2 regions of the Aeromicrobium sp. CF3.5 genome follow, and region 1 is predicted to be linked to the other one. Evidence: riboswitches for the same ligand, from Rfam matches in the RefSeq annotation. Region 1 holds a riboswitch; the other holds the start of a gene.

Region 1 (15,397 bases):
GCCCGCCCCGAGATGGTCGAGGCGCTCGCCCGGGTGCTGTCGCTCGAGGACGCGCCTCGTCGGACCCACGTGCATCGGTGGTCGCTCGCCAAGCCGGCCGAGCATGCGCGCGACGCACCCTTCCTGCTCAGCGATCGGATGATCGGTGCCTGCGGTGACGGCTGGGGTCCGCAGCCGAAGGTCGAGGGTGCGTGGCTCTCCGGGACGGCGCTGGGCCGCGAGCTGGTTGGTCGGTTGACGTAGAACGCCTGGGGATCCGGCTTCGCCGGGCTGGGGACGTGAGCGGGGCGTGACTCTCTGGGGGAGGTGCGGCTGTCCGCATGGTGGATCCCGTGAGTCGCTGGGTCCTCAGCACTCCCAGCGGGCTCGTGTGTCACAGGGGCCGGTGGCGTGGCGTCCCTACAAGCCCCGGGATGGGACGCAGAGTCACCGCTCCCTCACCTCTCGGAGCCGTTGGTGCTGGCGGCCTCGCGCTTGGTCTGCTGGAACACCCGGATCGCCTCGTAGCGCTCGGCGGATCGAGCCTTGCGCTTGTCCGCCTCGGCCTCACGATTCTTGGGCGGAGCGGTGGTGACGAGCCCGTCGATCAGGGCGCGCGTGCTCCGGGCGATCTCCTCGACGGCGGCGTCGAAGGTCGCCTGATTCGCCTGGCTCGGTTTGGTGGTTCCTGCGATCTTGCGGACGAACTGCAGGGCGGCGTCGTGGCACTCTGCGTCGGTCGCGGCGGGCTCGAAGTTGTTCAGCGGGACGATGTTGCGGCACATGTCGCGACGCTACGACGATTCAGCGGCCGGCGGAAGCCTCATCGCGCACCGGCACCAGGGCGATCGCGGCGAGCGGGAACACGGCAACCAGGGCGAAGGCCCAGCCATAGCCGAGTCCGGTGATCAAGGCGCCCACGACCGGCGGGACGATCGCCGACACCAGGTACTGACCGGTGTTCTGGATGCCCATCGCACGCCCGGACCAGAACGGACCGCCGATCTCGGCCACCGCGGTGAATGCCAGGCCGTTGGGGGCGACGGTCACCACGGTGGCGAGGACGATCAGGGCGATCGCGACCGGCGTGGCCTCGGTCGCGCCGAGCAGCAGCATGGTCGCGGCGGCGATGATCGCGACCTGGCGCAACGGCACCAGCCGACTGCCCGCGCGGTCCGACCACGCCCCGACGCCGATGCGGCCCGCGGCTCCGAGCAGCTGGGTGACCGCCACGAGGATGCTGGCCCAGTGCGTCGTCCAGTCCTTGGTGTCGATCAGCCAGACCAGCATGTAGGTCCAGACCGTGAACTGCGGCACCACCAGCATCATCGAGACCAGGTGGATGCGAGCGAGCCGCCGATCTCCGCGATACGGGCTGGCCAGGTGTTGCTGCGACTCGGCAGCGGCACGGTCCGGGCGAGGAGGGTCGACGATCAGGACGGCGCAGAGGGCGGTGCCGACGGCGCAGGCGCCGGCGATCACGAGCAGCGTCGTGGTGAGGCCGCGTGCGGCGACGAGGTTGGGCACCAGCACGGCGGCCAGTCCGACACCCAGCGGCAGTCCGGTCTGCCGGATGCCCATGGCGAAGCCGCGCCGGTGCGGCGGGAACCAGCCGACCACGATGCGACCGCTGGCCGAGTTCGTGCTGCCACCGGCCGCTCCTCCGATGAGCAGGAACGCGGCCAGGGCGACCAAGGAGTCCGACCACGCCGCGGCGAGGGCCGCGAGAGTCACGAGACCCAGGCCGGTGACCATCGAGAACCGCTCGCCCAGCCGGTCGACGACGATGCCCCATGCGAACAGCGTCAGCGTGATGCCGAGCAGGGGGGCCGAGGCGACGAAGCCGGCCTGCACGAGGCTCAGCCCCCGCTCACGCACCAGGTAGGGAATCAGGAACGGGGCGGCGTTGACGAACAACGTGCCGGCGATCTGTCCGGTCATCGACACCGCGAGCATCAACCACCGGTTCGGCGCCGGGGTGGTGGGAGCCTGGTCGGACATGGTGGATTCACCGTACTGATCGCCGGCCGGTCAGCCCGGGGGCGGTGACGCTGTCGGCCGTCGGACTTCCCGGACAGGGCCACCGCTTCGGTGCTCGGAACGGGTTCGCTCTAGAGGTACTTCTTCATCCCGACGTGACTGGCGTCGTAGCCGAGACGCTCGTAGAAGGCATGGGCGCGGGTGCGCGCCCGGTTGGACGTCAGCTGGATGCGCGCCGCTCCGCGTGCTCGGGCGGCGTCCTCGATGTGCGTCATCAGGGCTGCGCCGATTCCCTCGCCGCGACGAGCCGCTGCGGTGCGGACCGCCTCGACCTGGCAGTACAGGCCGCCGTCGGACGCGAGCATGCGCATCCACGTCACCTGCGCCGTGCACACGACAGTCCTGGAGAGCGCGGGGTCATCGACCTCACCGACCAGCATCTGTTGGTTCGGATCGGCGGTGATCTCGGCGAGTGCGGCCCGCTGGTTCTCGGTGACGTGATCGGGCTCGTCGAAGTAGTGCTGCGAGTCCTCGACGGTCAGCGCCAGGATCGCCTTGAGATCTGACGGACCTGCCTCGCGGACCCGGAGGGTCACGCTGGGAGTGCGCCGAGGTGGGCCAGGGCCTCGCGGACGAGCGCGCCGCGGCCGCCCTCCATGTTGTCGAGGATCTCGCGCCGCATCAGCTCGTCGGGGGTCAACCAGCTGAGCTCGAGCGCGTCCTGGCGCGGAGCGCAGTCACCGGTGACCGGCACGACGTAGGTCAGCGCGACCGCGTGCTGTCGCGGATCGTGCAAGGGCGAGACGCCAGGCAGCGGGAAGTACTCGCCCACCGTGAACGGGACGGTGCTGACGGGGAGCTGCGGGAACGCGGTGGGTCCGAGATCCTTCTCGAGGTTGCGCATCAGCGCCTCGCGCACCGACTCGCCGTGCATGACCCGGCCCGAGACGAGCGTGTGCGTCATCTCGCCGGTCGCCGATCCGCGCAGCAGCACGCCGACGGACTCGACCAGGCCCAAGGAGTCGACGCGCACGGGCACGGCTTCGACGTAAAGGATCGGCACGCGCGAACGCGTCTCCTCCAGGGCGATGTCGGAGAGCCAGCCGGGATTCGGGTCAGGGGTGCGCACGGACATGCAGCCATCATGGCTCACGCCCACACGTCAGCCCCATAGGCTCGGGTGCGTGAGTGACCCCGAAGACCTCGACCCGCAGCTGGTCGAGCTGGCCCACCAGGTGCTCGACCTCGCTCGCACCGGTGACACCGAGTCGTTGGCCGAGCTGGTCGACCGGTCCGTGCCGGCGGACCTGACCGGACCCGACGGCAACACCCTGCTGATGCTCGCGGCCTACAACGGACACGCCGCGACCGTGCAGGCCCTGATCGATCGGGGGGCCGACGTGGACCGCCTCAACGACCGCGGCCAGTCGCCCCTGGCCGGCGCGATCTTCAAGGGCGAGGACGCCGTGGTGGCCGTCCTGCTGGCCGGTGGAGCCGACCCCGACCACGGTTCCCCGTCAGCTCGGGACACCGCAGCGATGTTCGAACGGAACGATCTGCTGCCTCGGTGACCTGCGGGCTGACCGCGTGTCCCGTTGACTGAGGACATGACGCGAAGCCTGGTGACCGGAGCGACTGGCTACGTGGGTGGGCGGCTCGTGCCCGAGCTGCTCGCCGCCGGGCACGACGTGCGCGTCATGGTTCGCGACCCGCGCAAGGCCCAGGCGCGCGACTGGGCTGATGACGTCGAGATCGTCCGGGCTGACGCGGCGCACGCCGACGAGGTGCGACTAGCCCTCCAGGGTGTGGACGTCGCCTTCTTCCTGCTGCACTCCATCGGCGCCGGTGAGGACTTCGTCGCGACCGAGCGCGCTATCGCCGAGACCTTCGCCGCCGAGGCGGAGGCGGCAGGTGTCCAGCGCATCGTCTACCTCGGCGGCATGGATCCCGAGGCCGAAGAGCTCTCCGAGCACCTGCGATCGCGCCACGAGGTCGGCACGGTCCTGCTCGCGTCCAACGTGCCGACCGTCGTGCTGCAAGCCGGCGTCGTCATCGGATCGGGTTCTGCGTCGTTCGAGATGCTGCGCTACCTGACCGAGCGTCTGCCGGTGATGATCACTCCGAAGTGGGTGCACACCGAGGTCCAGCCGATCGCGGTGCGCGACGTCCTGCGCTACCTGGTGGGCTGCGCCGACCTGCCCGCTGACGTCAACCGCGCCTTCGACATCGGCGGCCCCGACGTGCTGACCTACTTCGAGATGATGCAGCGGTACGCCGCCGTCGCGGGCCTGCCCAAGCGTCGCGTCCTGCCGGTCCCGGTGCTGTCGCCGGGGCTGTCCAGTCACTGGGTCGGGCTCATCACGCCCGTCCCCGCCTCGTTGGCCAGGCCCCTGGTGGAGTCGCTGAAGAACACCGTGGTGGCCACCGACGACGACATCTTGGGCTTCGTGCCGGACCCGCCGGAGGGCCTGATCGGATTCGACCGGTCGGTCGAGCTGGCGCTGACCAAGATCCAGAATCTCGACGTCCCCACCCGGTGGACGTCGGCCTCCACCGTCGGAGCGCCGTCGGAGGGACTGCCGACCGATCCCGATTGGGCTGGCGGCTCGCTCTACAAGGACGAGCGCACCCGCGAGGTCGACGCCTCGCCGGCGAATCTCTGGACGGTCATCGAGGGCATCGGCGGTCCGAACGGCTGGTACTCCTGGGCGCTGGCGTGGTGGGTGCGTGGCATCCTCGACCGCTTCCTCGGCGGCCCCGGCCTGCGCCGCGGACGCCGCAACGCCCGGAACCTCGTGATCGGCGACGTCCTCGACTTCTGGCGCGTCGAGGAGACCGACGACGCCACCCTGCTGCGCCTGCGGGCGGAGATGAAGCTGCCCGGCCTGGCGTGGTTGGAGCTGCAGGTCGGCTCGACTGAGGGCGGCACCACGACGTTCCACCACCGCGCGCTGTTCGCGCCCCGAGGCCTGCTCGGCCACCTGTACTGGTGGTCGATCCTGCCGTTCCACGGCATCATCTTCGGGTCGATGCAGAAGAACATCTCGAAGGCGGCCGAAGCGCTCGAGGAGAAGCCGGGCTAGAGTCGTGCCACACGACAGGGGAGCGCCACGCAGAGGGCGCTGAGAGTGCGGATCCGCCGCAGACCCTTGAACCTGCACCGGTTAGTACCGGCGAAGGGAGTCACGATGAGTTCTGCAACCACTTCACGAACCGCCCGCGACGCGATGAGCTATCGCACCATCGACCTGGTCACGATCGCCACGCTGGCGGTCGCGCTCGGTGTCACCTTCTGGGCCTGGGGCAAGGCCTACGCGGGCCTGTCCGGGCTCGCGGTCTTCTCCTACCCGCCCTCGGTCGGCCTGCTCGGCGGGCCGTGGCTGATGGCCGGCATCGTCGGGGGCCTGATCATTCGACGTCCAGGCGCGGCGCTGGCGACCGAGATCGCAGCCGCTGCGGTGTCCGGGCTGGTGCCCGGTGGCACCGAGTGGGGCATGAGCGTGCTGGTCTCCGGCTTCTGGCAGGGGCTCGGCGCCGAGCTGATCCTCGCGGTGTTCCTGTACCGACGCTTCTCGCTGCCCGTCGCGGCGATCGCGGGCGCCGCGGCCGGCGCCATCGAGTCGGTCTACGAGTGGTTCGCCTACTACGAGGGCGTCTTCTCCGCCTCGGACCGTCTGGCCCATCTCGGCTTCTTCGCGCTCTCCGGAGCCGTGATCGCCGGTGGCGGAGGCTGGTTGCTGACCCGGGCGCTGGCGAGGGCCGGGGTGCTCGATGCCTTCGGTCCCGGGCGAGACGTGCACGAACGGTCAGCGGTCTGAGCGAGTCTGGCACTGCCCGGATGGGCGAGTCCGGCACCGTCCGGCTCGAGGGATTCACCTGGCGGCCGCTCGGTCGTCGGGCACCGGTGATCACCGGGCTCGACCTACGGGTCGAACCCGGTGAGCGGGTGCTGCTTGCCGGCCCCAGTGGGGCCGGCAAGTCGACGGTGCTGCACGCGCTGGTGGGCGCGCTGGGCTCGACGCTGCCCGGCGATCTCGAGGGCACGGTGCGGGTGGGCGGCCGAGCGGGACTGGTGCCGCAGACTCCCGGCGACGCCGTGGTGGCCGAACGCATCGGGCGTGATGTGGCCTTCGGGCCGGAGAACCTCGGTCTGGGGCGTGATGACATCTGGCGACGAGTCGATGCCGCCCTCGAGGCGGTCGGTCTTCGACAGGGCCGCGACCACCCCACGTCGGCGCTGTCGGGCGGCGAGCTGCAGCGGCTCGCCCTGGCCGGTGTGCTGGCGATGCGACCCGACGTGGTGCTGCTGGACGAACCGACCTCGATGCTCGATGCCGAGCACGCGTCGTCGGTCCGTGACGCAGTGGCGCGCACGGTCGCCGACCGTGACGCGACCCTCATCGTGGTCGAGCACCGCCTCGAGCCGTGGCTCGACCTCGTCGATCGAGTGGTCGTCCTCAGCAGCGACGGCACGGTGATCGCCGATGCCGACCCGCAGCGATTCGTGCGCGAGCATCGTGAATCCTTGGGACGTGCCGGTGTCTGGATGCCGGGTCTTGACGCGCCGATGCCGGTGACGATCGACCCCGCGCAGGTGGCACCGCACCGCAGGGTCGAGGCGATCACCTGGAGCGACCTGACCGTCGACCTGCGATCACGCTCGATGCGCGGCGCGACCACCACCCGTGCGCTCGACCGCGTCGATGCGCGGCTCGATCCGGGACGACTCACTGCCCTGACCGGTCCCAGCGGTGCGGGCAAGTCCACCCTCCTGGCCGCATTCGGCGGCTTGGTGAAGCCGGTCTCCGGTGTCGTCACCGGGCCGGAACCAGCACTGCTCGATCGTCGGACGCGAGCCCTCGCTGCCGATGTCGGCTGGGTTCCGCAGGTGCCGGAGCACGGGTTCGTCGCGACGACCGTGCGAGCCGAGGTGGAGGCGACGCCGGGCCGCCTGGGCCGCGCGGTCGACACCGAGGCGCTGCTCGACCTGCTCGGTCTGACACACGTCGCCGGATCGCACCCCTATCGGTTGTCCGGGGGAGAGCAACGACGCTTGTCGTTGGCCACGGCCATCGCGCATCGACCGGGCCTGGTGCTGCTCGACGAGCCGACCGTCGGCCAGGACCGGCTGACGTGGGCGGCCGTCGCAGGTCTGGCGACCGCTGCTGCCGCGGGGGGCGCCATCGTCGCGACGTCGACCCACGATGTCGACTTGATTGCCCTGGCCCACGACCAGGTCGAGCTTCTCGCGGGGGTCAGAACTGGACGGGGAGGGGCATGAGGAGCCAGCTCGCTCGGCTCAATCCGTTGGCCCTGCTGTGGGTGGGATTCGCGTCGCTGCTCGGGTCGTTCGCGATCCGCGACCTTCCGTCGGCGGTTGCGGGGGCTGCGGCCTACGCGATCGCCGGCGTCCTGCTCCTGCCGAGCTGGCGGTATCCGTTGGCCTGCCTCGCTCTGTGCGGGATCTCCTCCGCGCTGGTGGCCTACTCGGCATGGCGCCTCGGCAACGCCGACTACGCCCCGGTCGCCGCACTGCGCATCCTGGTCCTCGCCTGGCCGGGCGCTGTCATCATCGCGTTCATCGATCCGTCGCGGCTGGGCGACTACCTGGCCCAGCGGCTGCGGGTCCCGGGCCGGTTCGTCGCCTCCTTCGTGGCGGTGGTGCAGCGGATGACCGACTTCCAGTCGGCGCACCAGCAGATCTCGCGGGTCCGGCGCGTGCGCGCGTTGGGGCCCACGGGCCTGACCGGGCCGGTGCGCCACGCCGGCTCGATGACCTTCGCGATGCTCGCGTCGGCGCTGCGCGGCGCCGGAACCATGTCGATCGCGATGGACTCACGTGGCTTCGCCGATGCGTCGCAGCGCACCTGGGCCGAGCCCGCGCCCTGGTCGCGAGCCGACACCGTCGCGATCGTCATCGCCACGGCACTCGCTGCCGTCCCTTCGGTCGCCCGCCTGGTCACGTAGACCCGCTGACGAGTCACGTAGACCCACTGACGAGTCACAGGGATGACTCGCCGCCCGGTCTGTGTGACTCGTCGCTGGTTCTACGTGACTCGTCAGCGGACTTGGGGATGGCGCGTGACCGCCGTCACCGGTTAGAGTGCGAACTAAGCAAGCGCTTAGTCCACACTTACCGGAGGTACCTCATGGCCCGCGTGTTCGACAGCCTCGACGACTTCATCGCAGCAGCCGGCGAAGAGCTCGGCACCAGTGACTGGGTCACCGTGACCCAGGAGCAGATCAACACCTTCGCCGACGCGACCGGTGACCACCAGTGGATTCACGTCGACCCCGAGCGTGCGGCCGACGGTCCCTTCGGCACGACGATCGCGCACGGCTACCTGACGCTGTCCCTGCTGCCGGTGTTCAGCGCCCAGATCTACGACGTCAAGGGCCTCGCGATGGGCGTCAACTACGGAGCCAACAAGGTCCGTTTCCCCAACCCCGTGCCGGTCGACTCGCGCCTGCGCGCCACCGCCACGCTCAAGGAGGCTGCCGAGATCCCCATCGGCACCCAGGCCGTCATCACGTTCGTCGTCGAGCGCGAAGGCGCCGAGAAGCCGGCCCTGATCGCCGAGGTCGTCTACGTGATGGCCGGCGACAAGCCGAAGGACGCCTGACATGGACTTTGCTCACGACGCCAAGACCCAGGACCTCATCGAACGCATGGAAGCGTTCATGGACGAGGTCGTCTATCCGGCCGAGCCCGCGGCCAAGGAGCAGATCGAGGCTGCCCAGACCAACGACACGTGGAGCTTCCCGGCGGTCGTCGACGACCTGCGAACCGAGGCCCGCAAGCGCGATCTGTGGAACTTCGCCCTGCCCGGAGCGCCGGAGGAGGGCGGCCTGACCAACCTGCAGTACGCCCCGCTGGCCGAGATCACCGGTCGCAGCATCCAGATCGCACCGGCGGCGCTGAACTGCTCCGCGCCGGACACGGGCAACATGGAGGTGCTGCACATGTTCGGCACCGACGAGCAGAAGCAGCAGTGGCTCCGTCCCCTGCTCGACGCCGAGATCCGCTCCGCCTTCGCGATGACCGAGCCCGACGTCGCCTCCTCGGACGCCACCAACGTCGAGCTGTCGATCGTGCGCGACGGTGACGAGTACGTCATCAACGGTCGCAAGTGGTGGATCACCGGTGCGATGAATCCGGACTGCAAGGTCTTCATCGTCATGGGCAAGACCGACCCGTCGGCCGCACGGCACCGCCAGCAGTCGATGATCCTCGTCGAGCGCGACACCCCCGGCCTCGAGATCCTGCGCGGGATGCAGGTGTTCGGCTACCGCGACCGTGATCACGGCGGCCACGCTGAGATGCGTTTCACCGATGTGCGCGTCCCGGCCGCCAACCTGATCGCCGGCGAGGGCGAAGGCTTCGCGATCGCGCAGGCCCGACTCGGGCCCGGCCGCATCCACCACTGCATGCGCTCGATCGGCCTGGCCGAACGTGCGATCGAGCTGATGTGCCAGCGGGCCTCCGAGCGCGTGGCGTTCGGCAAGTCGCTGGCCGAGCAGGGCGTCGTGCGCGACTGGATCGCTGAGTCGCGCCTGCGGGTCGAGCAGCTGCGTCTGCTCTGCATGAAGGCCGCCTGGTTGATGGACACCCACGGCAACAAGGCCGCGCACACCGAGATCCAGATGATCAAGATCGCAACCCCCAAGACCGTCGAGTGGATCATCGACAAGGCGATCCAGACCCACGGGGCCGGTGGCCTCAGCCAGGACTTCCCGCTCGCCGAGATGTTCGCGGGCATTCGCACCCTGCGGTTCGCCGACGGCCCCGACGAGGTGCACAAGAACGCGCTGGCCAAGTCCGAGCTCAAGAAGCACCTGCGCTGAAGGAGGTAGGGAGATGAGAATTACCGGCATCTCAGCCGTGGTGACCGGCGCGGCGGGCGGCATCGGGGCCGCCGTGGCTCAGCGCCTGCTGGAGCACGGCGCCGCGCAGGTCGTCCTCACCGACCTCGACGAGGGCCGCCTGTCCGCGACCGCTGAGCTGCTCGGCGAGCACGCGGTCGCCGTCGATGCCGACGTGACCACCGACGACGGCATCGAGAAGGTGCTGTCCGCTGCTGGTGGCACCCCCGATCTCTTCGTCGCCAATGCGGGCATCTTCCGTGGCTTCGGCCTCGATGCCACCGACGACGACTGGTCGGCGATCCTCGAGGTCAACGTGATGGCGCACGTGCGCGCCGCGCGGATCCTCGTCCCGCGCTGGCTCGACGCGGACGGTGGGTGCTTCGCCGTCACGGCCTCGGCTGCGGGCCTGCTGACCCAGCTGGGGTCGCCCACCTACGCGACCAGCAAGCACGCGGCCGTCGGATTCGCCGAGTGGCTGGCCGCCACGTACGGGGATCGGGGCATCCAGGTCGCCGCGCTGTGCCCCATGGGCGTGCGCACCCCCATGACCGAGAACGGCGACCTCGCCGAGGACGAGGGTGCGGTGGCGCACGGGTCGGTGTCCACGGCCGGCGACATGATGGACCCGCTCGACGTCGCAGACTCGCTGCTCGAGGCGATCGAGTCGGGTCGCTTCCTCGCCCTCCCGCACGAGCAGGTGGGCACGATGTACGCCCACAAGGCCGCCGACCCAGATCGCTGGCTGACCGGCATGCAGCGTTACCGTCGGTCACTCGAGGGTTGATCGGTACACGCTGGCGCTAGGGTGATCGCACGGAGTCCTGGGTCACACCACGCGGGGGAGCGGGCATGCAGGTCGAGGTCGAGCACGCGAAGCTGGTGCTGGCGATGCGCCGACTCGACGACCTGGCCACGCGGATCGAGAGCGAGTCGAACCGTGCCAGCGGCTCGGGTGGCTGTGCGGTGACGTCCACGGTCCGACAACGAGCTCGTCCCATGAACGGCGCTGCCGTCAGCGTGCGGTGACGGCTTCGCGCATGACCTGGGCCATGGCGGCGTAACCGGCGTCGTTGGGGTGGAAGTGATCCTGCGCCACGCGGCCCTTCCAGCTCCGCAGGCGAGGATCGCGGAACTCCGCGGTCACCAGGTGGCTCGCGCCGGTGACCTGCCGGTTGAAGTCGGTCGAACCACGGCGCCCGCCCGGCATGGTGGCCACGACGGTTCCGCTGGGCAGACGCTCGATCAGGGCTGCGAGATCGCGAGGGAGCGTGCTGCGCGCCCGCCGGTTGAGCAGGTCGTTGCTGCCGATCATCACGGTGACCAGATCGGGTGCGACGCCGAGAGATTCGAGGGCCGGCACCTGACGCTCCAGCAGGTCGGTGACCAGGCCGCCCGAGACGGACAGGTTGACGAGCCGGTGCTCCGGCAGGTCTGCGGCGACACCGGTGGTCCAGCCGCGGTCGAAGGCGCTGGCTCCGATGCCCTGGGTCATCGAGTCGCCGAGCGCGACCCACAGCGGGCCATCGGCGGTGAGTGCGCGTCGGTTGTGGTCCTTCCACGCCCGGGCGTAGGGCTCGACCTGGGCCTGCACCTGGCGTACGCCACGTAGAAACAGTCCGGCCGTGGAGATGAACGGACCCGGTGACCGACCGCTGAGATTGGAGTACTCGAAGGTCGTCTCGTCCACGGGTTCAGTCAACCAGCCGCACCCACGCCGTGCCGTTCTGCAGCGCGGACTAGCCTGAACCGGTGACCGACACCGTCTCCACGCGCCCCACGTGGCTGCTGCTCGTGCTGATCGGCACGGTGGGCGTGTGTGCCCTCTACGCGGTCGACGTCATCGCCGCGGTCAGTGGCGGTCAGCGAGCCGGGCTGCGCGTCGCCGCCCTGGTCGGGGCCGTGCTGGTGGCTGGTGCCACCTATCAACGGTGGGGTTCGGTGCCCGCCCGCACTCCCGCCCATCACGCGATGGCTGCGGCCGGCCTGCTCGGCGGCGCACTCATCGCCTCGTCGAGCTTCTCGGCGGCAGCCGGCGTGTTCGGCAATGCCGTCACTGGCGCCTTGGGCTGCGTCGCCATGCTGGTGGCGCTGGTCGCTGCCCGCGTCACTGTTTCTGAGACGAAGGACCTTCGATGATCGAGCTGCTCACCCCCACCCAGGTCGACGAGATGCGTCCGGCCGGACGTTTCGTCGCCGATGTCCTGACGAAGGTGTCGGCCGCCGCTGACGTGGGCGTCGACCTGATGGATCTCGACGCCCTCGCGCACGAGATGATCCGCGAGCGCGGCGCGGAGTCCTGCTACATCGACTACGCCCCCAGCTTCGGCAACGGCCCGTTCGGCAAGGTCATCTGCACGTCGGTCAACGACGCGGTGCTGCACGGCCTGCCGCACCCCTACAAGCTGCGCGACGGGGACCTGCTGACCCTCGACTTCGCGGTCTCGGTCGACGGCTGGGTGTGCGATTCGGCGGTGACGCTGGCGGTCGGCACCCCGCGCGAGGAGGATCTTCGGCTGGTAGAGCATGCCCAGGAGGCGCTCGACGCCGCGATCGCCGTGGCCCGGCCGGGCAACAAGGTCGGCGACATCAGTGCGGCCATCGGTGCGGTGGGCCGTTCGCACGGACTCAGCATCAACACCCAGTTCGGCGGCCATGGTGTGGGTCGCACCATGCACGGTGATCCGCACATCGCCAACGACGGCAAGGCGGGTCGGGGGTTCCCGCTCAAGCCGGGCCTGGTCATCGCGATCGAGCCGTGGTTCCTGCACACCACCGACGAGATCGTCATGGACGACGACGGCTGGACCATTCGCAGTGCGGACGGCTCGCGCGGCGCGCACGTCGAGCACACGCTGGCGATCACCGATGGTGACCCCATCGTGATGACAGACCGGTCCCACCTCGCCGGCTAGGGCCGATAGCGCTGGTTGCGTTGCCACCCGGTGGTGCCGGGTGCGCGGAACTCGATGATTCCGTCGTCGGCCTGGCGGAGGTGCCAGCGCTGGTGGTGAACGGTGCGATGGTGATGCGCGCAGAGCAGCACGCCGTCGGACAAATTGGTGGTGCCGCCGTCGGCCCAGGGCTGGCGCCAGTGGTGGGCTTCGGCCCATTCCGGTGGCCTGTCGCAGCCAGGGAAGGCGCAGCCGCGGTCTCGTTCGGCCAGGGCGATGCGTTGGGCCGGGGTGAACAGCCGCTTCTCGCGACCGAGGTCCAGCGGCAACGACGTGCCGCTGAAGACGGCCGGGATGAGGCCAGCTCGACAGGCGGTGAGTCGGGCCTCGGCCGCCGAGATGCGGGTGCCCGAGGACAGGGTGGCGGCGCTGAGTCCGGTGACGAGGGTGGCCAGATCGAGGCGAACCACGAGGGTGGGGCCGGTGCCCATCAGGTTGGCCGGGGTGAGGCGGCCCAGTGCTTCGGCGAACGCACGGCCGAGCCGTTGCGGGCTGGCGGCTTCGGTGGGCGTGTGGTGATCGCGGAGGTGCTCGCGTCGGGGAGCGGCCATCGCCTCGAGGGTGGCTTGTAACGCGTCGGCCTCACCTTCGGGGACGGTGAAGTCTCCCGAACGGGTGCCGTTGTGGTTGTCCCACATGCGGAAGGCGGCGCTGTTCCAGGCGCGCTTCTCACGGTCCTCGAGCCGCTCGTTCTCGTCGGCGTCGACGTCGGCGGGCTCCCTGAACACGTCGGTGACCCGGTCGGCCCGCCGTTGCAGGTCCTTGGCCGTGAGGGTCTTGGAGTCCGCGATGAGCTGAGCCTCGCACTGGTCCTTGATCTCTGCGGAGACGTCGAGGTCGCGGGTCGCGTCGGCGATGGTGCGGGCCTGACGCTCGGTGACCTCACCATCGGCCATCGCCTGCTCGACGCGACGCGCGCCCTGCAGGGCACGCCCCATGCGCACGGCTCGATCGCCCGCAGCGCGGTCTCCGCCGAACTCCTTGGCCAGCAATGCGCCCGTCGACGACGCCCCGGATCGCTTGGCCAGACCGGATTCGTCCAGCGCGCGGGTGGCCGTCGACTGGTGGGCCTTGATCCGGGACTCGACGCGCATCAGCCGGGTCGCCAGATCCTTGACCATCTCGTCGTCGAGACCGTCCCACGCGCCGATCGGCATTCCATCGAGCGCACGCTCCAGCAGTTGCACACCCACACCCAACGGGTGCGGTAGAGCCACCGGCTGCGCTGTCATGAGTCCCCCAACGGTTCGAACGTATGTTCGAGTATAGTTGACAGGCGTGACCCGGTCAAGAGGTTCGCACCGCCTATGTGGACATTTCTATCCAGCTTCATCCATCGCGGCGCGATGTGAGACTAGCTGTGCCTAGGGTGAAGTCTGTGAGCCCGTCGTTTGCTGTGATCGATGTCGAGACCACGGGCTTGGTCCCGGAGCGAAGTGACCGCGTCGTCGAGATCGGAGTCGTCCTGACCGATCCTCTCGGCCGCATCGAGTGGGAGTGGTCGAGCCTGATCAACCCCAGGCGCGACATCGGACCGACGCGCATCCATGGGATTGCGGCGCGCGACGTGCTGGCCGCTCCTGAGTTCAGCGACATCGCCGATCCCTTGCTCGACGCGCTGCGTGGCCGCGTCGTCGTCGCGCACAACGCGTCGTTCGACATGAGGTTCTTGCACGCCGAGCTCGATCGGTCGGGGTACGGGCTACCTGCGCGACCCGAGGCGTTGTGCTCGATGAAGTGGGCGGGCCGCTACATCGGGGCGGCCAAGCTGGCGCACTGCTGCGAGGCGGTCGGCATCGAGCTGTTGGATGCGCACTCCGCCCTCGGTGACGCCCGGGCGACGGCAGGACTTGTCGCGTGGCTCACCCGACAAGGTGCCCGGGACCCGGAGTGGATGGACGACACGCACCGGTCGCTCGTTCGGATGGCCCACCTCCCGGATGCCGGGGCAGGCGCCACGTGCGGCTGGTCGAACGGCTGCCAGCGAACAGCCGGCCGAGCACGCCTGGCTCGACACGATCCTCGCCAACGCCTGGATATCGGGCGCTTCCGATGTAGAAGCGTCTTATCTCCTCACTCTCGATGCCGCACTGCTCGACCACAGCATCTCGATCAGTGAGGGCCAGCAACTGATCGAGGCCGCCAAGGTGATCGGCCTGGCCCCAGCGCGCATCGAAGGCCTGCACCGAGACCACCTGGATTTCCTTGCCGAGGAGGCGTGGTCCGACGGAGTGCTCACCGACGATGAACGATCAGACCTCGATCGGGTCGCCCACGCACTGCGTCTCTCCACCGACGATGTCGCGGATGCCCTCGGCCGAGCCGAAGCGGGACACCGTCATGGCGATCACGTCTCTGCTGCGGAAGCGTTTCTGCGTCTGGGGGATCGCGTGGTCTTCACCGGTGAGATGGTGCGTCCGCGTGCTGACTGGGTTGAACGAATCGTCGCGGCCGGCCTGGCCTCGGGCGGCGTCACCAAGTCCACCCGGGTGCTGGTGACCTCCGACCCCGACTCCATGAGCGGCAAGGCTGCCAAGGCTCGGTCCTACGGAGTCCCTGTCGTGGACGAGGCGGCCTTCGATCGGATCTTCTCCGACTACCTCGGCCGGTGACCTGACGTG
Region 2 (15,397 bases), on a different contig from region 1:
GTCCTCGGGCGTGGAGTACAGCTGGTCGCCGCCGCCGCCCTCGACGCCGTCCTCCTCGCCACCGACGACACCGATCTCCACCTCGAGGATGATGTTCGCCGCCGCGCACCGGGCCAGCAGCTCCTGGGCGATCTCCAGGTTCTCCTCCAGCGGCACGGCCGAGCCGTCCCACATGTGTGACTGGAAGTACGGGAGCCCCCCGGCCTTGACCCGCTCCTCGGACGCTGCCAGCAGCGGACGCACGAACCCGTCGAGCTTGTCCTTGGGGCAGTGGTCGGTGTGCAGGGCCACGTTGACCGGGTACTGCTTGGCCACCTCGGCGGCGAAGGAGGCGAAGCCCAGGGCGCCCGACACCATGTTCTTGACCGTCGGGCCGGAGAAGTACTCCGCGCCGCCGGTCGAGACCTGGATGATGCCGTCGCTCTCCGCCTCGGCGAATCCTGCCAGGGCCGCATTGAGCGCCTGCGAATTGGCGACGTTGATGGCCGGGTAGGCGAACGACTCGCTCTTGGCCTTGTCCAGCATCGCGGCGTAGACCTCGGGTGTGGCGACGGGCATGCGAGCTCCAGATTTCGTGGGGGATCGTGTCCGGCCAGTATTCCAGCCGCCCACCCCGGCGACGAACTACCCCGCCATCGCCTTGACCACGGCGCGTGCCGCGACCTGCACCGGGCTCCACGTCGACCCGAAGGGCGGCGCGTAGGCGAGGTCGAGCATGACGACGTCGTCGATGGTGAGTCCGCTGGCCAGCGCCGTGCCGATGACATCGATGCGCAGGGCCGCGTCCTCGGCCCCGACGATCTGCGCCCCGAGCAGCCGGCGCGTGGTGCGGTCACCGACCATCAGCACCGTCATCTCGGCCGAGCCGGGCATGTAGCCGGCGATGTTGGTGGTGACCACCGAGGCGACCACGGGGTCGAATCCGGCGTCCCTGGCCTGCTGCTCGCCCAGTCCCGTGCGCGAGATCTCCAACGAGCAGAACTTGGTGATCGCGGTCTGCACGACGCCGGGAAAGGTCAACGAGGGAGCGCCGTCGAGAATGTCTGCCGCGATGGCGTCGGCGGCGACCATGCCCTGCTTGTTGGCGTGGGTGCCGAGTGCCAGGTGGACGTGATCGCCGGTGACACGGTCGATCGAGGCCACGCAGTCGCCCGCCGCCCAGATGTCGTCGCGACCGACCACCTGCTGGTGCTGATCGACCATCAGCGCCCCCTTGGGCCCCCGCGTCAGACCAGCGTCTGCGGCCAACGAGGTGCGGGCCGAGACGCCCAGGCCGAGAATGACCAGGTCGGCCGGGATCGACTCGCCGTCGACCTCGACGGCCGTGACCCGGCCATCGTCGTCGAGGGTGAAGCCGGTGACCGCCGTGCTCTCGCGCAGGTGGATGCCGCGGGCGCGCATCGCATCGGCGATCAGCTCGCCCATCTGCGGTTCCACGATCGGCAGGGGAGTCGGCGCCTGCTCCACGACCGTCGTGTCGAACCCGCGCGAGACGCACGCCTCGGCCATCTCCAGGCCGATGTAGCCACTGCCGACCACCACGACGTGCTCGGGGCGACGGTCCATGGCGTCGATCACGGCCTGACCGTCGTCGAGGGACTGCACACCGAGGATGCCGTCACCGTCGATGCCCGGCAGGTCCGGCCGCAATGGCTCGGCGCCGGTGGCGATGACGAGCCGGTCATAGGTGAGAGGATCGCCCTTCGCGAGGGCAAGGCTCTTGGCCTCGACATCGATGGCCGTGACCTCGACACCGGTGCGCAGATCGATGCCGTTCTCGCGGTGCTCCTCGGGGGTGCGCGCGACCAGGTCGTCAGCAGAATCGACGTCGCCAGCGATCCAGTAGGGGATGCCGCACGCGGAGTACGACGTGCGGTCGGTGCGTTCCAGCACGATCACCTCGTGCTCGTCGGGCAACGTGCGCCGCAGATTCGAGGCGACGGTCGCACCTGCTGCGTCGCCCCCGATCACCACCACTCGAGACATGCCTTCGACCCTACGGGCCGATGAGGAGACGCGCAGGCAGGATCAGGGCGAGGTGCTGTCGGCGATCGAGCCGCCGACGAAGACGGCACCTGCCACCAGCAGGCAGCCGAGCACCGGCCAGATCACCATCACCGAAACCCTCGAGACTGCGCGCGCGATGCCGACGCCCGACAACACGAACGCACCGATGATGGCGAGATAGACCAGACCCGAACCCAAGGAGATCCTGGCGGTGCTGCACTCGCCGGGGCCGCACGTGTCGGTGGCCATCACGAAGAAGCCGGTCAGGATGAAGGCCGCCACCGACTCCAGGACGAGGATGATCAACGCGAACGTCGTGGCGACGACATCGAGCACCCGACCGGCCGACATCAGCGCTCGGGCGAGGAGGGGACACCGTGGTCCCGGATCCACGCGTGCATCGCGATGGCGGCTGCGGCCCCTGCGTTGATCGAACGCGTCGATCCGAACTGGGCGATCGACAGCAGCGAGGTGCTCGCGGCACGGGCCTCGTCGCTGAGCCCGGGGCCCTCCTGGCCAAACAGCAGCACACAGCTCACCGGAAGGGGCGTCGTCTCCAGGGGCGTCGAGCCGGCCGTGTTGTCGATGCCGATGATCGGCACCGTCTCGCTGTCAGCCCACGCGTGCAGCGCAGCGACATCGGCGTGGTGACGCACGTGCTGGTAGCGATCGGTGACCATGGCGCCACGACGATTCCAGCGCCGCTTGCCCACGATGTGCACCTCAGCGGCGAGGAACGCGTTGGCGGTGCGCACGATCGACCCGATGTTGAAGTCGTGCTGCCAGTTCTCGATGGCGACGTGGAACGGATGGCGGCGTTCGTCGAGGTCCGCAACGATCGCCGCCAGGCTCCAGTAACGGTACCGGTCGGCGACGTTGCGGGTGTCGCCGTCGCGCAGGAGGTCGGGGTCCCAGTGGGTTCCGTCGGGCCAGGGGCCGCTCCACGGACCGACGCCGATGGCTGGTTCGGTCCCCGACGGCTCGGGCGCCGGGGGCTCGGTCACGGCGGGCCCATCAGGAGGACGCGACACCGAACTCGGCGCGGTAGGCGCGAACTGCGTCGAGGTGCTCGGCGTGGTCGCCCGTGCGCTCCAGGTACTCGACGATCTCGTCGAGGCTGACGATCGAGGTGACCGTGGTGCCGAGGTCGCGCTCGACCTGGCCGATCGCCGACAGGTCCCCGGTACCGCGCTCCTGCCGGTCCACGGCCACCACGATGCCGGCGATCGAGGCGCCCTCGGCGGCGATCACCGTCTCGACCTCACGGATGGCCGTGCCCGCCGTGATGACGTCGTCGACGACCAGGGCCCGCCCGACCAGCGGCGCACCGACGATCAGGCCGCCCTCACCGTGGTCCTTGGGCTCCTTGCGGTTGAAGCACCAGGGGACGTCGCGACCGTGGTGGTCGGTCAGGGCGACGGCCGTGGCGGCGGCGATCGGGATGCCCTTGTAGGCCGGCCCGAGCAGCACGTCGAACTCGACGCCGCTGTCGACGATCGCCGACGCGTAGTGCCGGCCGAGGGCGGCGAGACGCTCACCGGTGTTGAACAGACCTGCATTGAAGAAGTACGGCGACGTGCGGCCCGACTTGAGCGTGAACTCCCCGAACCGCAGCACCCCGTGCCGCAGGGCCAGCTCGATGAACTCCCCCGACGTGGCCGACGAGCTCATGCCGCGTCGGCGGAGACAGCCCGGTCCGCCGGCGGAGCCGTGGCCTCCTTGTCGACCGTGTCGACGAGATCGCCGACCACGATGTTGCGGTCGTCGGTGTGGAACAGCTCCGAGCAGGTCAGCATCGTCAGCTGCGAGGACGTGGGCGCCTCGCCCTTGGAGTCGGGGTCCGGGACGTTCCACAGCGGCCAGCTGGTGGTGAAGTCGACGGTGATCTCGTCGCCGTCGTGCTTCAGCTCGTAGGTGTAGATCTTGGTGCGCGTCTCGACCTCGACCATGTCGCCGGCGCGTAGGTTGAGGAAGTCGCGGAACGGCTCGCCGTGGGTGACGCGGTGCCCCGCGATGGCGAAGTTTCCCTTCTCGCCGGGCAGGGAGCCGTCGGGGTACATGCCCACGCCCTCGGCGAGGGTGGCGTCGTCGAAGCCCTCGACGATCGGGATCTCGAAGTCCTCACCGAAGCGGTCGACCCGCAGCAGCGCGACGGCGTCGCCCTCGATGCCGTTGCTCCACTGCGCCTGGGTGGTCTCGGTGATCTCGGTGGCCTTCTGCTTGGACACGATGTTGGTGCCGAAGTACTGCCACCCGAACCAGCCGACCATGCTCAGCCCACCCACGATCAGCAGCACACCGATCAGCGTGACGATGCGGCTGCCCGCACCACGCCGACGACGTGGGGGCCGCGAGGCGCGCCGGGACGGAGAGGCCGTGGTCGTCATGGACTCAGTGTTTCACCGAACACCGAATCAGACCGGCCCGGTCTCGAACCTCGCCGATAAAAATCTGATTTCGCTCCCCCGGCAGCGCGAGAGGGCCTAGACTAGAGGGGTCGCCCCACCGTTTCACCCCCCGAGAACGGTGGGGTGACTTATGTCCCCACCGCTGCGCGCGGCCACGCTCCACGCAGGTACTGCGGCGCGTAGCCGGCATCGTCGCGCTCCACGCCCAGCGTCGCCGCAGCTCGCAGCGGCCAACCTGGATCACGGAGTGCCGCGCGCCCCAGCAGGACGACATCGGCCGATCCGTCGGCCAGCACCTGCGCGGCCTGCTCGGGCTCGGTGATGAGACCGACCGCCCCGGTCGGCAGGCCACTGACCTGACGCACCTCGGCAGCGAAGGGCACCTGGAAGCCCGGACCGACGGCGATCTGCTGCTCGGCGATCGCGCCGGCCGAGGAGACGTCGACGAGATCGACGCCGTGACCGGCGAGCAGCTGGCTGATCCGGGCGGTCTGCTCGACGTCCCAGCCCTGCAGGCCGTCGGGCGCCCAGTCGGTGGCCGACAGCCGCACCAGCAGAGGCTTGTCCGCAGGCCAGACGGCCCGCACGGCGTCGACGATCTCGACGAGCACACGGGTGCGATTCTCGAAGGAGCCGCCGTACTCGTCGGTGCGCTCGTTGATGAGCGGGGAGAGGAACTGGTGCACGAGGTACCCGTGGGCGGCGTGGATCTCGACGGTGTCGAAGCCGGCCTCGTCCGCGCGGCGCGCTGCAGCCGCAAACGCACCAGGCAGGGCGCGCACCTCCTCGAGGCTCAGCGCACGCGGTGCGTCATTGCCCGGGTAGGCGGTCGCGGTGGGAGCCACGGTCTGCCAGCCGTCGGCTGCATCGGGCACGCTGCCCTCGCCAGCCGGGAACAGACCGTAGGTGGAGGCCTTGCGGCCCGCGTGCGCCAGCTGCACGCCGATGGGGGTGCCGCGCTCGTGCACGAACTCGACGATCTTGCGCCACGCCTCGGCCTGCTCGTCGTTCCACAGCCCGGTGTCCTCGGGACTGATCCGGCCCTCGGGGACGACGGCGGTGGCCTCGGTCAGGACGAGGCCGAAGCCGCCGATCGCGTGCGAGCCGAGGTGGACCAGGTGCCAGTCGGTCGGCACCCCGTCGCGCGCCGTGACGCTGTACTGACACATCGGCGCCAGCCAGATCCGATTGGCGGTGGTCATGCCGCGAAGGGTCAGGGGCTCGAACAACAGGCTCATGCTGGGTGCAACCGCACACCGGCGCAATCGCTTCCCCGGCTTCACCAGATCAGCGCGGCACGGACGTAGGCTCGGACCATCATGCGATCACCTGCGGCACGCCTAGACGGACTCGGCACGACGGTCTTCGCGGAGATGACCGCACTCGCTCTGAAGACCGGCTCGGTCAACCTCGGGCAGGGTTTTCCGGATACCGACGGTCCCGACAGCGTGATCGACCGCGCTGTGGAGGCCCTGCGGTCGGGGCGCAACCAGTACGCCCCAGGCGCCGGCGTTCCCGAGCTGCGGGTCGCAATCGCCGATCATCAGCGGCGCCTCTACGGCATCGAGCTCGACCCGGACACCGAGGTGGCAGCCAGCACCGGCGCGACCGAGGCGATCGCCGCCGCACTGCTCGGTCTGATCAATCCTGGCGACGAGGTCGTGGTGCTCGAGCCGTACTACGACTCCTACGTCGCAATGCTGCAGATGGCCGGCGCGGTCCGACGACCCGTCACGTTGCGGGCTCCGGACTTCCGCCTGCCGATCGACCAGCTGCGCACGGCGGTCACCGAACGCACCACCGCGATCCTGCTGAACTCGCCGCACAATCCGACCGGCGCGGTGCTGACCCGCGACGAGCTGGCTGCCGTGACCGACCTGGCGATCGAGCACGACCTGATCGTGATCAGCGACGAGGTCTACGAGCACCTCACGTTCGGCGTCGAGCACATTCCCATCTCGACCCTGCCCGGCATGGCCGAGCGCACCCTGACGATCAGCTCAGGGGGCAAGAGCTTCTCGTTCACCGGCTGGAAGGTCGGCTGGGCGAGCGGACCGGCCGGTCTGGTGCGCGCCATGACGGGCGCCAAGCAGTTCCTCACCTTCACGTCGGGATCGCCCCTGCAACCCGCGATCGCGGCCGCCCTGGACGACGCCGAGGCCATCACGGGCGATCTCCGCCGCACCCTGCAGGCCAGACGCGACCAGCTGTGCGCCGGACTGGCCGACATCGGATTCGACGTGTTCGTGCCCGATGGCACCTACTTCGCGACCACCGACATCCGCTCCTTGGGCTTCGAGGACGGCCTGGAATTCTGCCTGTCCCTGCCCGAGCGCTGCGGCGTGGTGGCGGTCCCCCACCAGGTGTTCTACGACGACAAGGAGGCCGGGCGGCCGCTGGTGCGCTGGGCGTTCTGCAAGACCGAATCGGTCATCGACGAGGCCCTCCAGCGGCTTCAGGCCCTGCGACCGTAGCCGGCAGCGATCACTCGACCAGCCCCCGCGGAACAGGCTCTGCGGCTGCTAGTGCAAGGGATCGATTGACGTGTCGAACTCTTGGGGCTTTTTATGCAGGTACAGGTCGCCGTCGGCCCGGGCAATGAGACTTTCCTCGGTGTCAGATGGTTGGGCCTCGACGAGGCCGTACGTCCAGGGGACACTCGAATCGACTTGGAGGCGGTCGAGCAGGTCCTTGGCCCGTGTCAGAGTGGTGTTCGGGAGAAGTAGCACGAACTCGTCGCCGCCCGTGCGAGCGATCGAGTCACGGCGACGTGTGGCGTGCTCGAGGTGTGCCACCATGACGATCAACATCTGGTCGCCGGCGGCGTGCCCGAACCGATCGTTGATTGCCTTGAACCCGTCGAGGTCAATGGCCACGACCGCCAGGGGTGCGCGCGTGCGGGCCGTGTCGGCGAGCTCGTGACTGAGCCGTGAGGCAAGCCCGTTGCGGTTCAGCGCGCCGGTGAGTGGGTCGGTCTCAATCTGCCGGTCCAGCTTCGCGCGCAGGTACAGGGCGGCTTCGAGACAGAAGGTCGACGCAAGTACCAGGTTCGCCCAGGTCGCGAACAGGCTCCCGATGCCGCCGATCCAGACAGCCGATCCAGACAGCAGGAACATCGCGGCGACGCTGGTTCGAGCGGTTCGATGGTCGAAGAACCACCCCAGGTAGCAGCTCATCATGGGGTAGAGCACGAGGTTGTTCACCGCCATGGTGACGTCGGCGGCCTGCGCGGTCTGCAGGGCTGTGACCCCGATGAACAGCCAGCACGCGGCGAGCGCCGCCCACGGTGGGAACCGTTCGCCGAGCGCGGCCGGCAGGCCCGCCGCCGTCACGGCCAGGGCAATGATCAAGATGGTCCACCGAGTAGAGACGTTGACCGATCCTGTGAGGAGGTCGAGGACCCCTGTGGCCGCGACCACCGCAGCAGCCAGTGAAGTCACCAAGGCAAACGACGCCGACCTGACGGTCTTGCTCGTGCGAGGTCCGTGCACCGTTACCTCCAATCTCGCGGTGCTTACCATGTCACGTTTCTGACCACCCTGCAGGGCCTTTTCGGCGGCGTGCTGCCAGGACTGCCCACCCGCTGCCCGGACCCGCCGCGTGTCGTTCGTCGTGGTCGTCACGTGCACCCCGCATCCCTCACGGACACCGTCCGAAACCATGGGTGGAGCATTCCTCCGTCATGACTGGGCGTGTCCAGACCGGATGTTCGCGGCGTAGGGTGGGCGGCGCGCGGGAGCCCGGGGACGATCGGGGCTGAGAGGGCACATACGCCGACCGCTGAACCTGATCTGGATCATGCCAGCGAAGGGAGCGATGATGGTGCTGTCCGGCACCGATGTACTCGTGATCGGCCACGGCGTGGTCGGCGCCATCGCCGCGTGGCGGGCGCGGGTCGCAGGCCTCGCGGTGACCTGCCTGGACCCGCATCCGGGTGCGGGTGCCTCCTACGCCGCGGCGGGGATGCTGGCGCCTGTCACCGAAGCCGACTTCGGCGAGCACGACCTCGTGCGGCTCAACGTGGCGTCGGCAGCCCGGTGGCCGGCATTCGCGGCCGAGGTCGAGCACGCCTCCGGCATGGACATCGGCTTCTGCACGAGCGGGATCCTCTCCGTCGCCTATGACGTGGGCGATGCCCAACAGCTGGACCGGCTGTGTCAGGTCCAGCGACGCTGGGGACTCGAGGTCGAAGAGCTGGCCGTCGCCGGGGCACGCGACCGCGAGCCTTTGCTCGGACCCCGGATCGCAGGCGCCTACTGGGTCCCGGGCGACCACCAGGTCGACCCGCGTGCCCTCCACCGGGCGCTGCGCGAGAACCTTGCCCGGCTCGGCGTCACGACGTTCTCGGTCGCTGCGGCTCGGCTTCTCACGGACTCCGCCGGCGCGGTGGTCGGCGCTGTCGACACTGAGGGAGTCACCCATCTGGCGGACCGCGTCGTGGTCGCCGCAGGACATGCAACTCGCGCACTGGTTGCCCCGCTGGAAGGGGTCGAGGCTCCCACACGTGCGGTCAAGGGACAGATCGTCCGCCTCGACGGTCGCGACGCAGGGTGGATCGGTGAAGCCCGCATCGTGCGTGGGCTCGTGCAGCAACGTCCCGTCTACGTCGTGTGGCGGCCCAGCGGCGAGATCATCATCGGGGCCACCTCCGAAGAGCTTCCCGACGACCGGCAGTCCACCGTCGGTGGCGTCTTCGGACTGCTGCGCGACGCGCGCGCCATCATTCCGGGCCTCGACGAGCTACCCATCGCCGAGCTCGCCGCGCGCGCCCGGCCGGGCAGTCCGGACAACCTGCCACTGCTCGGCCAGACCGCTACTCCGGGGCTGATTCTGGCCACCGGCCACTATCGCAACGGCATCTTGCTGGCCGCCCTCACGTCCGACGCCTGCGACGCGATCTTCGCGCAGCGCCCCCTCGACGAGTTGTGGTCGACAGCCGACCCGATGAGATTCTGCACGAAGGAGACCAGATGACCGCACTGACCGTCCACATCAACGGCGAGGCCCGCCAGCTCGCGCCCGACACCTCGCTCGAGCAGATCGTCATCGAGCTGTCGTCCGGTCCGGCCAGGTGCGCCGACGACGGCAGGCCTCGCGGAGTCGCGGTCGCCGTCAACGACTCGGTGGTCCCCCGCGGGCAGTGGTGCACGACGTCTCTCCGCGCCGGGGATCACGTCGAGATCGTCCGCGCCGTCCAGGGAGGCTGACCCATGACCGATGATCTGCTGTGCATCGCCGGTGTCAGCTTCGACTCGCGGCTCGTGATGGGGACGGGCGGCGCAGCAAGCCTGCTCGGCCTGGAGGAGGCGTTGCTCGCCTCCGGGACCGAGCTCACCACTGTCGCGATGCGCCGCGTGCAGGCCGGCAACGAAGAATCCGTCTGGGCCGTGCTCGAGCGCAACGGCATCAAGGCCTTGCCGAACACAGCCGGCTGCTTCTCGGCCAAGGAGGCTGTCCTCACCGCCCAGCTCGCGCGCGAGGCCTGCGCGACGAGCTGGGTCAAACTCGAGGTCATCGCCGACGACATCACGCTGCTCCCCGACCCGGTGGAGCTCCTCAAGGCGGCGGAGCAGCTTGTCGCTGACGGCTTCGTCGTGATGGCCTACACGAACGATGATCCGATCATCGCGCGCAAGCTCGAGGACGTGGGCTGCGCCGCGGTCATGCCGCTGGGCGCCCCGATCGGCTCGGGGCTGGGCATCCTCAACCCGCGCAACATCCACGCGATCACCCAAGCGGCGAGGGTCCCGATCATCCTGGACGCCGGCATCGGCACCGCATCGGATGCGACGCTGGCGATGGAGCTGGGTTGTGATGGCGTGCTCCTCGCGACCGCGGTCACCCGGGCCGCCGATCCGGTCCGCATGGCCCTGGCAATGAAGCAGGGCGTCGAGGCCGGGCGCCTGGCCTTTGGGGCGGGGCGCATACCCCGACGCGACGAGGCTCTTGCGTCGTCGTCACCGGACGGGCGGGCCAACCTCGACCTCGCGCTCTGAGATGCGGCTCCCACCTCGGCCTGCACGACTGCGGGGGCCGGCGCGTGGCGTGTCTCGGTCGGGCAGACTGACGGGATGAGTGACTCGACCGTGGCCTCAGCCAGACAGCGTCTTGTTCAAGCGCGCCTCTATCTGTGCACCGATGCGAGCAAGGGCCCGGCCGGCCTTGTCGCACTGGTGCGCTCGGCCATCGCAGGCGGTGTCGACATCGTCCAGGTCCGCGACAAGTCGCTCGCGGCTCGCGACGAGCTCGCCCTCCTCGACGACGTGCGCGACATCTGCGACGAGGCCGGGACGCTGTTCGCCGTCAACGACCGTGCCGACTTCGCCACGCTGACCGGCGCGCAGATCCTGCACACCGGGCAGGACGATCTCCCCGTGGCCGACGCACGCACCCTCGTGGGTCCCGACGTGCTGCTGGGACGCTCCTCGCACAGCGTCGAGCAGGCCGCGACCGCCGAGGCCGACAGCGATGTCGACTACTTCTGCGTTGGCCCTCTGTGGGAGACGCCGACGAAGCCCGGTCGCGCTGCCGTCGGTCTCGACACGCTGCGCCAGGTCGTCTCGTGCGATCCGGTCAAGCCCGTCTTCGCGATCGGGGGGATCGACAACGCACGACTCGGCTCGGTCATGGATACCGGAGCCACACGCATTGTTGTCGTGCGCGCGGTCACCGAGGCCGACGATCCCGAGGCCGCGGCCCGCAGGCTGCGTTCACGGCTCGACGCCTCGGCCTGATCCGAGCTGCCAGCACGAAGCGAAACGGAGACAGCGCAGCCAGACGAGGGCCACAGTGTCACGGTGCCCACGTCGGGCAAGACCCGACGCCGATTGCCGATCACTTGGTGCCGCTCCTGCTCGGCATGGCGCGCGACGGGGCACCACCGATCTTCTGGTCACCACCGACCGCGGTGGGCAACTCCACGGGCCCTCATTCCAGCGGTCAACGGACTGGCCGACGCTGGGTCGCGGTCGCCGATCCACGATCTGCGGCGCACCGACATGATGCCTACGGCTCGTGCGGAGCCGAGGTCGGGAGAATCGAGGCACGGGCCGATCACTCGTCCAGCGCCCCGGCGGACCAGGACATCCGCTACGTGGGTAACGCCGACGATCGCGCTGTGTGCGGCTGAACGCGCCCGGCGCACGTGAGGGCAAGCCAAGCACGAGGGCTCCACATGAATTCGTGGAGCCGCCTGTCGGAATCGAACCGACGACCTTTTCATTACGAGTGAAACGCTCTACCGACTGAGCTAAGGCGGCCAACGGTCCAGCGGGGATCGCCCGCCGAACCGGAATCGAGTCTACCCACTGCCTGCCATCGCGACGAACTGGCCGCCGCACTGCGGTCGCGAGGGCCGGGACAAGTACTCCGTCCGCGTCTACGCTGCGTCCATGACCACTCCCCCCACCACCACGGCCGTCGTCACCGGAGCAGGCCGCGGCATCGGGCTGGCCTTCGCCCGAGGCCTGGCCGATCAGGGCCACCGGGTCGTGCTGACCGACATCGACGGCGTCGCAGCAGAGCAGGCTGCTGTGGAGATCGGCAGGGGTGCCGTCGGGATCTCGCACGACGTTCGCGATCCGGCCTCGAGTCGCGCCGTCGCCGAGATGGCCGGCGAGCACGGGCGGCTCGCGGTGTGGGTCAACAACGCGGGTGTGCTGTTCGCCGGACCTGCCTGGGAGAGCACCGACGACGAGCTCGCCACGATCCTCGACGTCAACGTCCGTGGTGTGATGGGCGGCTGCTCCGCCGCGATCTCCCAGATGGGCACCGCTGGCGGCCGCATCCTCAACGTCGCCTCCATCTCCGCGCTGACGCCCGTGCCGGGACTCGCGATGTATGCCGCGACCAAGGCGGCCGTGCTGTCGTACACGACCTCGTTGCAGGGCGACCTGCGTCATGCTGGTCTACCCGTCACCGTCAAGGCGCTGTGCCCCGATGTCGTCGGAACCGACATGGTGACGTCACGGGAGAAGGACCCCGGTGCAGCCATGTTGTTCTCCGGGCCCAGGCCGCTCGACGCGGACGAGGTCGCCGCTGCCGGTCTCGACCTGTTGGACAGCCGGCAGGTGTTCCGGGTCGTGCCGCGCTGGCGCGGTGCCCTGGTGCGCACGGTCGACGTTGCTCCCTCGACCGGACTGCCCCTGCTGCGTGTCATGCGCAGGCTCGGAGACGCACGCCAGGCGAAGTCCTGAGCGACGTCCGAGCGTGTGGGACTGCCTCAACTCGTCGCGGGCCACCTAGGATCGGGGCGTGGACGACGACGTGCAGACCGAGCTGGAACAGATCCGCGCGAGCATCGACAACATCGATGCCGCGCTCGTGCACGTGCTGGCCGAACGGTTCAAGTACACCCAGCGGGTGGGACGACTCAAGGCCGAGCACGACCTGCCGCCGGCTGACCCCGACCGCGAGTCACGTCAGATCGCGAGGCTGCGCAGCCTCGCCGACGATGCCGACCTCGACCCGGCCTTCGCCGAGAAGTTCTTGAACTTCATCATCGATGAGGTCATCCGCCACCACGAGGCCATCCGGGGCTGACAAATTTTGTGACGTAGATCGTCACTCCTGAACCAGGAAGTGACGATCTACGTCACAAAATTTGGTCTACTCCTCGCACGTGGTGTCGTTCTCCGGGACCGTTCCGTCCACCAGGTAGGCGTCGATGGTGTCGTCGATGCACTGGTTGCCGGAGTTGTAGGCGGTGTGGCCGTCGCCCTCGCGGGTGAGCAGCACGCCCGAGGAGAGCTGGTCGGCCAGCTTGACCGCTGACTCGTAGGGGGTGGCGGGATCGCGTGTGGTGCCGACGACCACGATGGGTGCGGCGCCCTCGGCGGGCACCGGCTCCTGAGGGTTGCTGGGACGGATCGGCCAGTCGGTACAACCGAGCGCCCCCCATCCCAACGACCGCCCGAACACCGGCGACGCCTGCTCGAAGCGCGGCAGCGCATCGCGGACCGTCTCGAGGTCGGGCTGCTCGGACTCGTCGAGGCAGTTGATCGCGTAGATCACCTGCCCGATGTTGCCCGCGTACGAGCCGTCGGTGTCGCGGCTGAAGTAGGCGTCGGACAGCAGCAGCATCGTGGTGCCGTCGCCGTCCACGACCGCCTGCTGCAGCGCCTGGGTGAGGACGTCCCATGTCTGCTCGCTGTACAGCGGCAGCGCCAGGCCGTAGAACGCCTGGCCCTCGGTGAGCTCTCGACCGACCCCGGTGGGCATCGGCGTGGAGTCGAGCTGCTCGAGGAGGTCCGCCACGGTCGTGCGCGCCTCCTCGATCGACGAGCCGATGGGGCAGTCGCCCTGATCGACGCAGTACGCGGCATAGGCGTCGAAGGCTCGCTGGAATCCGGTGGCCTGTCCCAGCGATGCCTCGATGCTGTCCTCGAGCGGATCGACCGCGCCGTCCAGCACCATGCGCCCGACCGTGTCGGGAAACAGGTTGGCGTAGGTGGCGCCCAGCACGGTGCCGTAGGAGGCGCCGAACCAGTCGAACTCGTCCTGGCCGAGCAGCGCCCGCACGACGTCCATGTCCCGCGCGGCCTCCTCGGTCGAGACGTGCGCGGCCAGCTCGCCGGAGTTCTCCTGGCAGGCCGTACCCAGGTCGGTGAGGCTCTCACGCAGTGCCGTGACCTCCGCCGGGTCGTCAGGATCGGGATCGGTCTGGGTGAACTCGTCAAAGCCTGCGTCCGACAGGCACTCCAGCGGCGTGCTCTCGCCGACACCGCGCGGGTCGACACCGACGACGTCGTAGGCGTCGAGGACCGAGGAGCCGAACTGGGTGGACATGGAGTCGGCGAAGTCGAGCGCCGATCCGCCGGGTCCACCGGGATTGACGAAGACCGCCCTCGACGCGTCCGAGTCGCCGGCCGGATAGACCTTCACCGCGAGCTCGAGCGTGTCGCCCGTGGCGTCCTCGTAGTCGATGGGCACCGTGACCCGCGCGCACTGCGCGTCGCCGCAGTCAGTCCACTCCAGATCCTGCTCGTAGTAGCTGGCCAGCGACGCATCGACCGCCTCGCCCGTGGCCTGGGGCGGCTCCCACTCCCCGCCACCGGCACGGGTGCCCACGAAGACGGCGGCGATCGCCACCAGCACCACCGCCACAGACGCGGCAGCAATGACGACGAGACGGGTTCGGGTCATGAGCGAAGCTCCAACATCATGCGTTCGAGGGCCAGGGGTGCGGCCGCGTTGGCGGCCAGCGCGTCGCGACAGCTCACGATCGCATCGATCGTGCGGATGGTCGATTCGGGGGTCCACAAGCGGGCGAGTGCCGCGATCTGGTCGATGGCGTCGGCATTGACGAAACCGGTGCCGGAGCCCAGCTGCGAGGCGACGACGTCGCGACACAGCGACAACAGCTCGAGCAGCACCCCGTCGATGGAGTCGAGCGCGAGCCGCTTGCGGCGCCTGGTCTGGTCCTTCTCCATCGACGACAGGGCACCGGCATAGCCAGCGGGGCGGCGGCCACGCTCCTCCACACCCCAGGTCTGACGCAGGTCGGACAGCTCGTCGGCCTCAGAGGTGTCGGCGAGGCCGGAGGCGTGGGCCGTGGCGGCCTCGACGACGGCATGCGCCGCGGTCACGCAGTCGCCGATGGTGCGCAGCTCAGAGGGCAGGGACAAGATGTCGCGCCGGCGTTGCCGGGCTGCAGGGTCGCGCGCGAGCCCCCGGGCCCGTCCGATGTGACCCTGCGAGGCAGCGGCGGCTGCCTCGGCAACGTCGGGGTCGATGCCGTCGCGCTCAACCAGCAGTCGGGCGATGTCGGCAGCTGGCGGGGTGCGCAGCAGCACCGGCCGGCAGCGCGACCGGATGGTGATGACGACGTCCTCGAGCGCCGGCGCACACAGCATCCAGATCGCGTGCGGCGACGGTTCCTCGACGGCCTTGAGCAGCGCGTTGGCAGCCGCCTCGGTGAGCCGGTCGGCGTCCTCGACGATCATGATCTGCCACCGTCCCACCGCCGGACGCAGGGCGGCCCC

Evidence for each region. A riboswitch is a leader RNA that binds a small molecule or an ion and turns the genes downstream of it on or off. The one in region 1 is predicted to bind thiamine pyrophosphate.
Region 2: it holds a riboswitch for thiamine pyrophosphate, as region 1 does, so the genes downstream of both, thiO (glycine oxidase ThiO) here and ACHAA3_RS08200 (ECF transporter S component) in region 1, are expected to answer to the same signal.

The regions. Positions count from the first base shown of each region.
Region 1 covers NZ_JBIMEZ010000003.1:275,265-290,661, forward strand. The annotation lists gene ACHAA3_RS08165 (NAD(P)/FAD-dependent oxidoreductase) at 1-243, shown strand, start outside; gene ACHAA3_RS08170 (DUF2277 domain-containing protein) at 438-764, opposite strand; gene ACHAA3_RS08175 (MFS transporter) at 784-1,980, opposite strand; gene ACHAA3_RS08180 (N-acetyltransferase family protein) at 2,091-2,555, opposite strand; gene ACHAA3_RS08185 (NUDIX hydrolase family protein) at 2,552-3,094, opposite strand; gene ACHAA3_RS08190 (ankyrin repeat domain-containing protein) at 3,144-3,530, shown strand; gene ACHAA3_RS08195 (SDR family oxidoreductase) at 3,567-5,042, shown strand; TPP riboswitch at 5,049-5,158, shown strand; gene ACHAA3_RS08200 (ECF transporter S component) at 5,148-5,777, shown strand; gene ACHAA3_RS08205 (ABC transporter ATP-binding protein) at 5,798-7,240, shown strand; gene ACHAA3_RS08210 (energy-coupling factor transporter transmembrane component T family protein) at 7,237-7,926, shown strand; gene ACHAA3_RS08215 (MaoC family dehydratase) at 8,109-8,582, shown strand; gene ACHAA3_RS08220 (acyl-CoA dehydrogenase family protein) at 8,584-9,804, shown strand; gene ACHAA3_RS08225 (SDR family oxidoreductase) at 9,818-10,609, shown strand; gene ACHAA3_RS08230 (hypothetical protein) at 10,675-10,851, shown strand; gene ACHAA3_RS08235 (SGNH/GDSL hydrolase family protein) at 10,838-11,512, opposite strand; gene ACHAA3_RS08240 (hypothetical protein) at 11,575-11,961, shown strand; gene map (type I methionyl aminopeptidase) at 11,958-12,737, shown strand; gene ACHAA3_RS08250 (DUF222 domain-containing protein) at 12,734-13,963, opposite strand; gene ACHAA3_RS08255 (3'-5' exonuclease) at 14,155-14,895, shown strand; gene ACHAA3_RS08260 (hypothetical protein) at 14,924-15,388, shown strand.
Region 2 covers NZ_JBIMEZ010000005.1:241,420-256,816, reverse strand. The annotation lists gene fbaA (class II fructose-bisphosphate aldolase) at 1-558, opposite strand, end outside; gene ACHAA3_RS11610 (FAD-dependent oxidoreductase) at 625-1,986, opposite strand; gene ACHAA3_RS11605 (hypothetical protein) at 2,029-2,358, opposite strand; gene ACHAA3_RS11600 (TrmH family RNA methyltransferase) at 2,358-3,011, opposite strand; gene pyrE (orotate phosphoribosyltransferase) at 3,022-3,678, opposite strand; gene ACHAA3_RS11590 (sortase) at 3,675-4,394, opposite strand; gene ACHAA3_RS11585 (NADH:flavin oxidoreductase/NADH oxidase) at 4,544-5,653, opposite strand; gene ACHAA3_RS11580 (pyridoxal phosphate-dependent aminotransferase) at 5,735-6,889, shown strand; gene ACHAA3_RS11575 (diguanylate cyclase domain-containing protein) at 6,938-7,855, opposite strand; TPP riboswitch at 8,138-8,245, shown strand; gene thiO (glycine oxidase ThiO) at 8,214-9,389, shown strand; gene thiS (sulfur carrier protein ThiS) at 9,386-9,622, shown strand; gene ACHAA3_RS11560 (thiazole synthase) at 9,626-10,411, shown strand; gene thiE (thiamine phosphate synthase) at 10,487-11,149, shown strand; tRNA gene ACHAA3_RS11550 (tRNA-Thr) at 11,599-11,674, opposite strand; gene ACHAA3_RS11545 (SDR family NAD(P)-dependent oxidoreductase) at 11,807-12,610, shown strand; gene ACHAA3_RS11540 (chorismate mutase) at 12,669-12,956, shown strand; gene ACHAA3_RS11535 (alpha/beta hydrolase) at 13,023-14,558, opposite strand; gene ACHAA3_RS11530 (DNA polymerase III subunit delta') at 14,555-15,397, opposite strand, start outside.